Regions from separate parts of the Catenuloplanes sp. NPDC051500 genome, predicted to be linked through region 2. Evidence: predicted binding sites of a transcription regulator. Region 2 holds the regulator's gene; the other holds the start of a gene.

Region 1 (4,184 bases), on a different contig from region 2:
ATCGTCACGTCGTCGGCCGTGAGCCCGGCCCGGTCAAGCTGCCGGGGCCACAGGTGATCCCGGGCGATCGACACCTTCTCCCGCTCGGTGTAGCCGTCCAGCGCGACGAGTTCCATCCGGTCCAGCAGCGGGCCGGGGATCGTCTCCACCACGTTCGCGGTGGCGAGGAACAGCACGTCGGAGAGGTCCAGGTCGACCTCCAGGTAGTGGTCCCGGAACGTGTGGTTCTGCGCCGGGTCGAGCACCTCGAGCAGCGCGGCGGCCGGGTCGCCGGCGTACCCGGCGGAGATCTTGTCGACCTCGTCGAGCAGCACCACCGGGTTCATCGAGCCGGCCTCGCGGATCGCCCGCACGATCCGGCCGGGCAGCGCGCCGACGTAGGTGCGCCGGTGACCGCGGATCTCTGCCTCGTCCCGGATGCCGCCGAGCGAGACCCGGACGAACTTCCGGCCGAGCGCGCGTGCGACCGACTCACCGAGCGAGGTCTTGCCCACCCCGGGCGGGCCGGCCAGCGCGAGCACCGCGCCGGAGCCACGGCCGCCGACCACGTGCAGGCCACGGGCCGCGCGCCGGTTGCGTACCGCCAGATATTCGAGAATGCGGTCTTTGACGTCGTCCAGGCCCGCGTGGTCCGCGTCGAGCACGGCGCGGGCGGCGTCCAGGTCGGTGTTGTCGTCCGTGCGGGTCGTCCACGGCATCTCCAGCACCGTGTCCAGCCAGGTGCGAATCCAGCCGGACTCCGGGGACGCGTCGCTGGCCCGCTCCAGGCGGCCCACCTCGCGCATCGCTGCCTCGCGGACGTTGTCCGGCAGGTCAGCCTCCTGGACCCGGGTCCGGTAGTCGCCAGCGCCCTCCGGCTCGTCCTCGCCAAGCTCCTTGCGGATCGCGGCGAGCTGCTGACGGAGCAGGAAGTCGCGCTGGGTCTTCTCCAGACCCTCGCGCACCTCAGAGTTGATCTTCTCGCTGACCTCCTCCTCGGCCTGGTGCTCCTTGATCCAGGTGACCAGGAGCTCCAGCCGGGCGGTCAGGTCGGTCTCGTCGAGCAGGCCGCGCTTCTGCTCGAGCGACATCCACGGGGAGTAGCCGGAGGAGTCGGCGATCTCCGACGGGTCGGTCATCCGCTCGACCGCGTCGATCACCTGCCACGCACCGCGCTTCTGCAGCTGTGCGCGGACAAGCGCCTTGTAGTCACGGGCCAGCTCCCGGGTCTTCCCGGTCACCGGCGATTCCTCGATCTCGGTCGACTCCACCCAGAGCGCCGCGCCGGGTCCGGCCACACCGGAACCGATGCGGGCGCGGTGCAGGCCGCGGATCACGGCCACCGGCTCGCCGCTGGGCAGCCGGCCGACCTGTTCGATCACGGCCACGGTGCCGACCGGGCCGTAGACGCCGTCGATCCGGGGGACGGCCAGCAACCGCTTGTCACCGCTGGTCCGGGCCGCGTCCACGGCGGCCTGAGTGGCGGAGTCGAGCTCCACCGGAGTAACCATGCGGGGAAGCAGCACGTCGTCGGTCAACGGCAGTACGGGAAGCGTAGCCATCGGACACCCCATTCTTGAGCCTGCCCGACTCAACCTCGCCCACCGTGTCCGTCTTCCCGGGCGTGACGCGCGACACGAACCGCGACGGGCCCTCTCCACCCGGTCACGGTCCCTAGAGTGGTCAGGTGCCGAACTCGTCGTTGCGTCCGGTCGTGCTCACCGACGACCAATCCTTCGAGCGTGGCCGCCGGGTGGTCCAGCCTGACCGGCGGATCAGCCAGCTGGTCCAGCGCCGCCCGGAGGGGGTCAGCCCGCATCAGTGGAACACCGCGCTGCGCGCCCGCGCCGACTTCGTCGTCCTCGACGCCGGCAGCCGGCTGCCCGACTTCGCCGTCGAGTTCGCCGACCCCGCCGAGGCCTCCACCTCCGAACGGCCGGACCGGATGGTCGCCGTGGTCTGCGCCGCCGTCGGCCTGGAATGGCTGCGCATCGCGTCCCCGATCCTCGGCGCCACCGCCCAGGCCCGGCGCATTGTCGAGTACCTGATCGACGCACGCGCGTTCCACGACGCCACCACGTTCGACGGCACCGGATTCCGCGACATCATCGGCCGCCTCCCCGACGGCCGCGACGGCTTCGTCAACGATCTCAGCATCCTCGCCCGGGCTGCCGCCGTCGACGCCTACATCTCCCGCGACCTCGTCGACCCGATCATCCGCGGCCTGCACGTGAGCGGGCCCGGCGCCATCGCCGAGGGCTGGGCGTGGGTTGAGCTGCCGGAAGGCCGGCACCTGCTGGAACGCGTGCGGGTGAGCAGTTACGGCTTCGAGTGCGGGGTGGACGCGGGACGGATCGCCGAGGATCTGGCGGCGTTGGCGATCGGGGAGCGGCTGAAGCGGCTGGAGATCGCGGCGCCGGTGTGGCTGAGCCGTGATGATCTTGTCCGTGCCTACGATCGGCTTCAGGTGCGGCATCCGGGGCTCAACACCCCATTCTTCGCTTCGCTCTGAAAGCTCCTCTTCCCGCTTCCGCCGTGGTTCCTTGCCGCGTGCTCCCGCGGGCCACGGGATCCGTGGGTGGTCGCGTGCAGAGCTCAGGGGCGGTCGAGGGCGGCGACCTCGCGTATGGCGCCGGCGATGACCGGGAAGTCCTTCTTGAGGAGGGCGCCGTGGTTGCTTGGCACCTTGGCGTGGATCCGGATGTTCGGGTTCTTGGCGGTGACCGTGTCGAGGCCGGCACGGATGCGTTCCTGCTCGTCATCGCGGCTGCCGAGGGACGTTCCGGAGGCGACGACGTAGCGGGTGGGCACGGTAAGGGCGTTGAGCACGGGGCCCAGCTCGCGTTCGCGGGAGAGCCTGCCCAGCTCGATGTTGCTGTCGGCCTGCTGGTCAGCGGTCATCCTGGGGGTCAGACCCGTCGGGCGCAACAGCGGCAGGAACCAGCCCATGCGCCGGAACATCTTCCGGATCCGCACCTCCATGGCGTCGTCGAGCCAGTCGTGCGGGAAGGCGCCGTCGACCATGACCGCGCCGATCGTGCGCTCCGGGTTCCGGTGCGCCCAGTGCGCGGCGACCACCGCTCCGTAGGACCAGCCCACAAGCAGCGCCCGGTCCACCCCGCGGGCGGCCAGGACGGCGTCGACGTCCCGCACGGCGGCCTCGAAGGAGTAGTCCGCCGAACGGCGCGATCTGCCGCGGGCCCGCTCGTCGTAGGTGATGTGCCGCCACCCGGTGCCCAGCTCGGCGATGACCCGCCGCCAATACCCCTGGGTGGCGAACTGCCCGTTGAGGTAGACCACGGGGATGCCTGCGCCCCCGGTGTCGGTGACGGCCAGGGCCGTGTCGTCGACCGTCACCATGCCGGACCACTCCGGCGTGGGGATGTCGAACTCGGCGGGGGCGGGGGTGGTGGGCTTTCGCATCGCGAACTCCTTCGATCGCCCGTTCCACGGCCAAGCTCGGCGAGATCGCCCGGCAGGGCGTGGACATCCTCGGCGCCGGCACCCCGGCCGCCGCCCGCCTGGAGAACATCGCGCGCTTCGTCGGCTTCGTCTCGGAGAACATGGCGCGCGCCGCCGACCAGGCCCGCGAGATCCTCCACACCCCCGGGACCACCGCGGGCGGCGCTTCCTGACCCGGCGCCCCGACGGCTGCGGTGGACCCGGCGCCCCGACGGCTGCGATGGACCGGGCCGCCGGAGGACAGACACCCGCAGCCGGCCCGCGGAAACGGACCGGCTGAGGTTTTCGGTGACCAACGACGAGGCAGGCTCCGATGCGGCGTGCGAAGCGGAGCGCTAGCGGAGTCTTCGCGCGGCGCGAGGTTTGCCCGCGGGAGCAAACGGGCCGAACCACCGCGGAAGCGGGACGATGACCTGGAATGTGATCTTTGAAAGAGCTGGTCAGACGCCGGTCAGACGCGCTGCGGAGGGACGCAGGTAGACGAACCAGGTGAGGATCAGGCAGAGCGCGTAGTACGCGATGAACGCGACGTAGGCGGCCTCGGCCGAGCCGGTCGTCAGGAACGACTGGCGGAAGGCCACGTTCACCAGGACGCCGCCGAAGGCCCCGATCGCGCCGGCGATGCCGATCAGTGCGCCGGACAGCCGCCGTGCCCGCGCCTCCGCCACCTCGCCGGGCAGGTCGCTCAGCGCGCTCTTCGCCTTGAAGATCGCGGGGATCATCTTGTACGTGGAGCCGTTGCC
Region 2 (4,184 bases):
AAGCTGCCGGCCGAGTCCCGGGACCAGATCGGCGAGGCGCTCGGCGAGCTGCGCGGCGCGCTTGGCGGCACCGACATCGAGGCGATCAAGTCGGCGCACGAGAAGCTGGCGACCGTCTCCCAGCAGGCCGGCTCGCTGCTCTACCAGCAGCAGTCCGAGCAGGCCGGTGCCGAGGGCGCGCCGGGTGCGGCGGGTCCGGGTGCGGGTGCGGGTGCTCCGGGCGCGGGTGCGGCCGGTGGCCCGAAGGCCGCGCAGGATGACGTCGTGGACGCCGAGATCATCGACGAGGACGACAAGAAGTGATCCCACGGGACGCTGTGGCACGTGTGCGAGGTGAGGTGAGGGCATGACCGACGACAAGAAGCCGGGCGACAAGGCCGGATCCTCGGCGGAGCGCGAGCGTTCCGAGGGTTCCGAGCGGGTCGTCATAAGGGACCGGCGGAAGATCGATCCTTCCGTCGTCAATCCCAAGGCCAAGAAGGACGAGAAGCCCGAGGTGATCGAGCCCGACGAGGTGCTCGACGCCGAGGTCGTCCTCCCGGACGAACCCGCAGAGGAATCGGCCGGGGAGCCCGCCGAGGAGACCACGGTGACGGCGGAGACCGAGTCGGAGCAGGAGGCGGAGAAGGTGGAGCGGGTCGGCAGGCACGCGGCCAGGCACGCGGCCAAGTCACCTTCTTCCGCCCCGGCCGACGAGGCGCTCCGCACCGATCTGGAGGAGCGCACGCGCGACCTCCAGCGGGTCACCGCGGAGTACGCGAACTACCGCAAGCGGGTCGAGCGGGACCGCGCCGCGCAGGGCGAGCAGGCCACCGCTTCGGTGCTCTCCGCGCTCCTGCCGGTGCTCGACGATCTGGACCGGGCGCGCGAGCACGGCGACCTGGTCGGCCCGTTCGCAAGCGTCGCGGACCAGCTCTCGGCAGCGATCGGCAAGTTCGGCCTGACCGCGTTCGGCGAGAAGGGCGACGCCTTCGATCCGAACAAGCATGAGGCGGTGGCGCACCTGACCTCCGCCGATGTGACGGAGCCGACCTGCATCGACGTGATGCGGCGCGGCTACGAGCTCGGCAACCGGCTGCTGCGGCCCGCTCTCGTGGCGGTTGCAGACCCGGAGTGATCTCCGACCGGCCGGGGTGGCTCGCTGCGGCGGGCCACCCGGCCGGTCTCATGCACTTGGGGAACGCTGGATAGCCAGCAGGAGGTGGATTAGGTGAGTTCCAAGGACTGGCTGGAAAAGGACTTCTACTCCGTTCTCGGCGTGCCGAAGTCCGCCTCCCAGGACGACGTGAAGAAGTCGTACCGCAAACTCGCCCGCGAGCTGCACCCGGACCACAACCCCGGTAACAGCGAGGCGGAGGAGCGTTTCAAGTCGGTCTCCGAGGCGTACGACGTCCTGTCGGACGAGCGGAAGCGCAAGGAGTACGACGAGATGCGCGCGCTCTTCGGCTCCGGCGCGTTCCGCCGCAACGCCCGGGCGGGCGGTCCGGGTGGCGCCGGCGGACCCGGTGGGGCGTTCCCGTTCGACGTCTCCGACCTGTTCGGCGGCGTGAACACGGGCGGCGGCGCTGCGGGTCAGGCCGCAGGCGACAGGCGGTTCGGTGGCGCCGGTTTCTCGGACCTCTTCGGCTCGATATTTTCCGGCGGAGGCGGCGGGCGCCAGGGGCCGAACCGTGGCCGCGACGTCGAGACCGAGGTGACCATAGACTTCGCCGCCGCGGTGCAGGGCACCACGCTGCCGATCACGCTGCGGGCGCCCGGCGTCTGCGACGTCTGCCACGGCAACGGCGCGAAGCCCGGCACCCAGCCACGGACCTGCCCGACCTGCCGCGGCTCCGGCCTGGTGCAGCGCAACCAGGGCTCGTTCAGCTTCTCGGAGCCGTGCAAGGAGTGCCAGGGCGTCGGCACCATCGTGGACGACAAGTGCCCGGAGTGCCGTGGCACCGGCGGCGTGACGAAGACCCGCACGCTCAACGTCCGGCTTCCGGCAGGCGTCGCGGACGGGCAGCGGATCCGGCTCTCCGGCCGGGGCGAGCCCGGTGATCGCGGCGGTTCGCCCGGCGATCTCTACGTGGTGGTGAAGGTGCGCCGCGACGACCTGTTCACCCGTAGCGGGGACAACCTGACGCTCACCGTGCCGATCACGTTCGCGGAGGCGGTGCTCGGCACGGACCTGCGGGTGCCCACGATGGATGGCGTTGTCACTCTCCGCGTTCCGCCGGGAACTCCGAGTGGTCGGGTGTTGCGCGCCCGCGGCAAGGGTGTGCCGAAGCGGGATGGCGAAACCGGCGATCTGCTGGTCACACTTGAGGTGCAGGTGCCGAAGGAGGTCTCACCGGAGGCCCGGGAGGCACTGCAGTCGTTCGCGGACAGCACGCCGGCGGCCTCGCGGGAACACCTCGAGGCGCGGGTCCGCAAGGCGGGCTAGGTAGTCGCAAGGTGTTCCGAGGCAGGAGGTGAACCCGTGGACGCACGTATTCGCATCGCGATCGAGGGCTTCTCGGACGCCAAGATCTTGATCATCTCGGTGGCGGCGCAGATGGCCGGCATGCACCCGCAGACGCTCCGGCAGTACGACCGGCTGGGTCTCGTGCAGGCCGGCCGGGCCGCCGGCGGGGGGCGGCGGTACAGCGCCCGTGACGTGGCGCTGCTCCGCGAGGTGCAGCGTCTCAGTCAGGACGAGGGCATCAACCTGGCCGGCATCAAGCGGATCATCGGGCTGGAGCATCTGGCCGGCGACCTGCAGCAGCAGGTGCTGGAGATGCAGGACGAGCTCGCCGCGGCCTACCGCCGGATCCGGGAGTTGGAGGCGATGTCGCCGTACCCCCGGCGTGATCTGGTCCCGACCGGCCAGACGTCGACCGCGCTCGTGGTGTGGCGTCCGCGGGAGAAGCCCCAGCGATAAATTCGCAAATACGAGATATGTCGGATTTCGGCCCGAGCCGGACAGCGAGCGGTTATGGTCACCCAGGGTGCGCGACGACGAGTCGCGGGGCCAGTGGCCTGCAAAGACGACTCGCGGCGCCGGTTCGGGCGGGGATCCACGGGGGGTCCCCGCCCGGACCCGAAACAGTCGTCAGCCCAGCCGGCGAGACTGCCGGACCAGGCCCCCTTCGCACCAGTCGTGGTAGTCGAACAACTCCGGACGGGACAGCAGCATCCTCACGTTGTGCGACCATGCCGCCATCAGCTCGTCACCCTCGTCCTCCGCCTGCTCCACCATCTTCCGCAGCCGCCGCTTCGGGTGGGCCCGAAACTTCGTGCGGATGCCGTCGGCCGCGTAGATGTAGAGGCAGTGCAGAGCGAACCGGCGTGCCGGGCACGTCCGGTCCACCGCCAGCTCGAAGAGGGTGCCGACCAGACGATCCCCGGCGACGAGGAGGTCCCAGTCCGCAGGCATCGACTCCAGCGGCACCGAATCGGGCTGGTACGCCCAGGCCCGGAGCTCGGCGGCGCTCGGATCGACCGGATTCGCGAAACCGTGGAAGCTTGACTGTTGCACGCTCACCTGCGACTCCAGCCTGTTACACCCCAATGCTCATTGCGGCGACACGGTAACGCGTAGCTATCGCATATCGGAACCCGGTGAGCGTGCCATTTCCGTCCTACATGTGAGTTTCTGTGGAGGGGACGGGGGTGGCCAGCGCTGATCGTCTGCGCAGCATCGCCTTGAACCACTCCATGTCCGGCAGGCGGGCCAGCATCGGGCCGGTCACGACCGTGATCAGCACATATGCGGTCGCAAGTGACGCCAGCTGCGGCTCGACCCCGGCCGCCACGGCCAGCCCGGCGATGACGATTGAGAACTCGCCGCGCGGCATCAGCGCGAGCCCGGCGCGGACCCGGCCGGGCAGCGCGATCCCGGCGCGTTTCGCAGCGAGATAGCCGGTCAGCACCTTGGTGCTCATGGTCAGCACGGCAAGCGCCAACGCGGGCAGCAGCACGTGCGGGATCTCGCCCGGGTGTGTGGAGAGCCCGAAGAACACGAAGAAGACCGCGGCGAACAGGTCACGCAGCGGCGTGAGCAGCAGCACCGCGTGGTGCGCCACCTGACCGGAGAGCGCGATGCCGACCAGGAACGCGCCGACCGCGGCGGAGACCTGCAACTTGTCCGCAAGGCCGGAGACCAGCAGCGTCAGGCCGAGCACGCCGAGCAGCAGCGCCTCCGCGTCCTTCGCGGAGATGAA

Evidence for each region. Region 2 encodes HspR, which represses chaperone genes until heat shock. Its sites were predicted from a motif close to TTGAGTNNNNNNNACTCAA; they were not measured.
Region 1: lon (endopeptidase La) is a predicted target of HspR. The motif match lies at 1,556-1,574, and genes of this name have one in related genera.

What each region holds. Positions count from the first base shown of each region.
Region 1 is NZ_JBITDX010000004.1:496,804-500,987, reverse strand. Features, by position in the region: gene lon (endopeptidase La) at 1-1,541, opposite strand, end outside; gene ACIA8K_RS11540 (hypothetical protein) at 1,667-2,491, shown strand; gene ACIA8K_RS11535 (alpha/beta fold hydrolase) at 2,575-3,402, opposite strand; gene ACIA8K_RS11530 (hypothetical protein) at 3,462-3,614, shown strand; gene ACIA8K_RS11525 (nitrate/nitrite transporter) at 3,882-4,184, opposite strand, start outside.
Region 2 is NZ_JBITDX010000006.1:181,689-185,872, reverse strand. Features, by position in the region: gene dnaK (molecular chaperone DnaK) at 1-303, shown strand, start outside; gene grpE (nucleotide exchange factor GrpE) at 347-1,117, shown strand; gene dnaJ (molecular chaperone DnaJ) at 1,211-2,425, shown strand; gene ACIA8K_RS14705 (heat shock protein transcriptional repressor HspR) at 2,462-2,902, shown strand; gene ACIA8K_RS14700 (hypothetical protein) at 3,074-3,505, opposite strand; gene ACIA8K_RS14695 (cation:proton antiporter) at 3,603-4,184, opposite strand, start outside.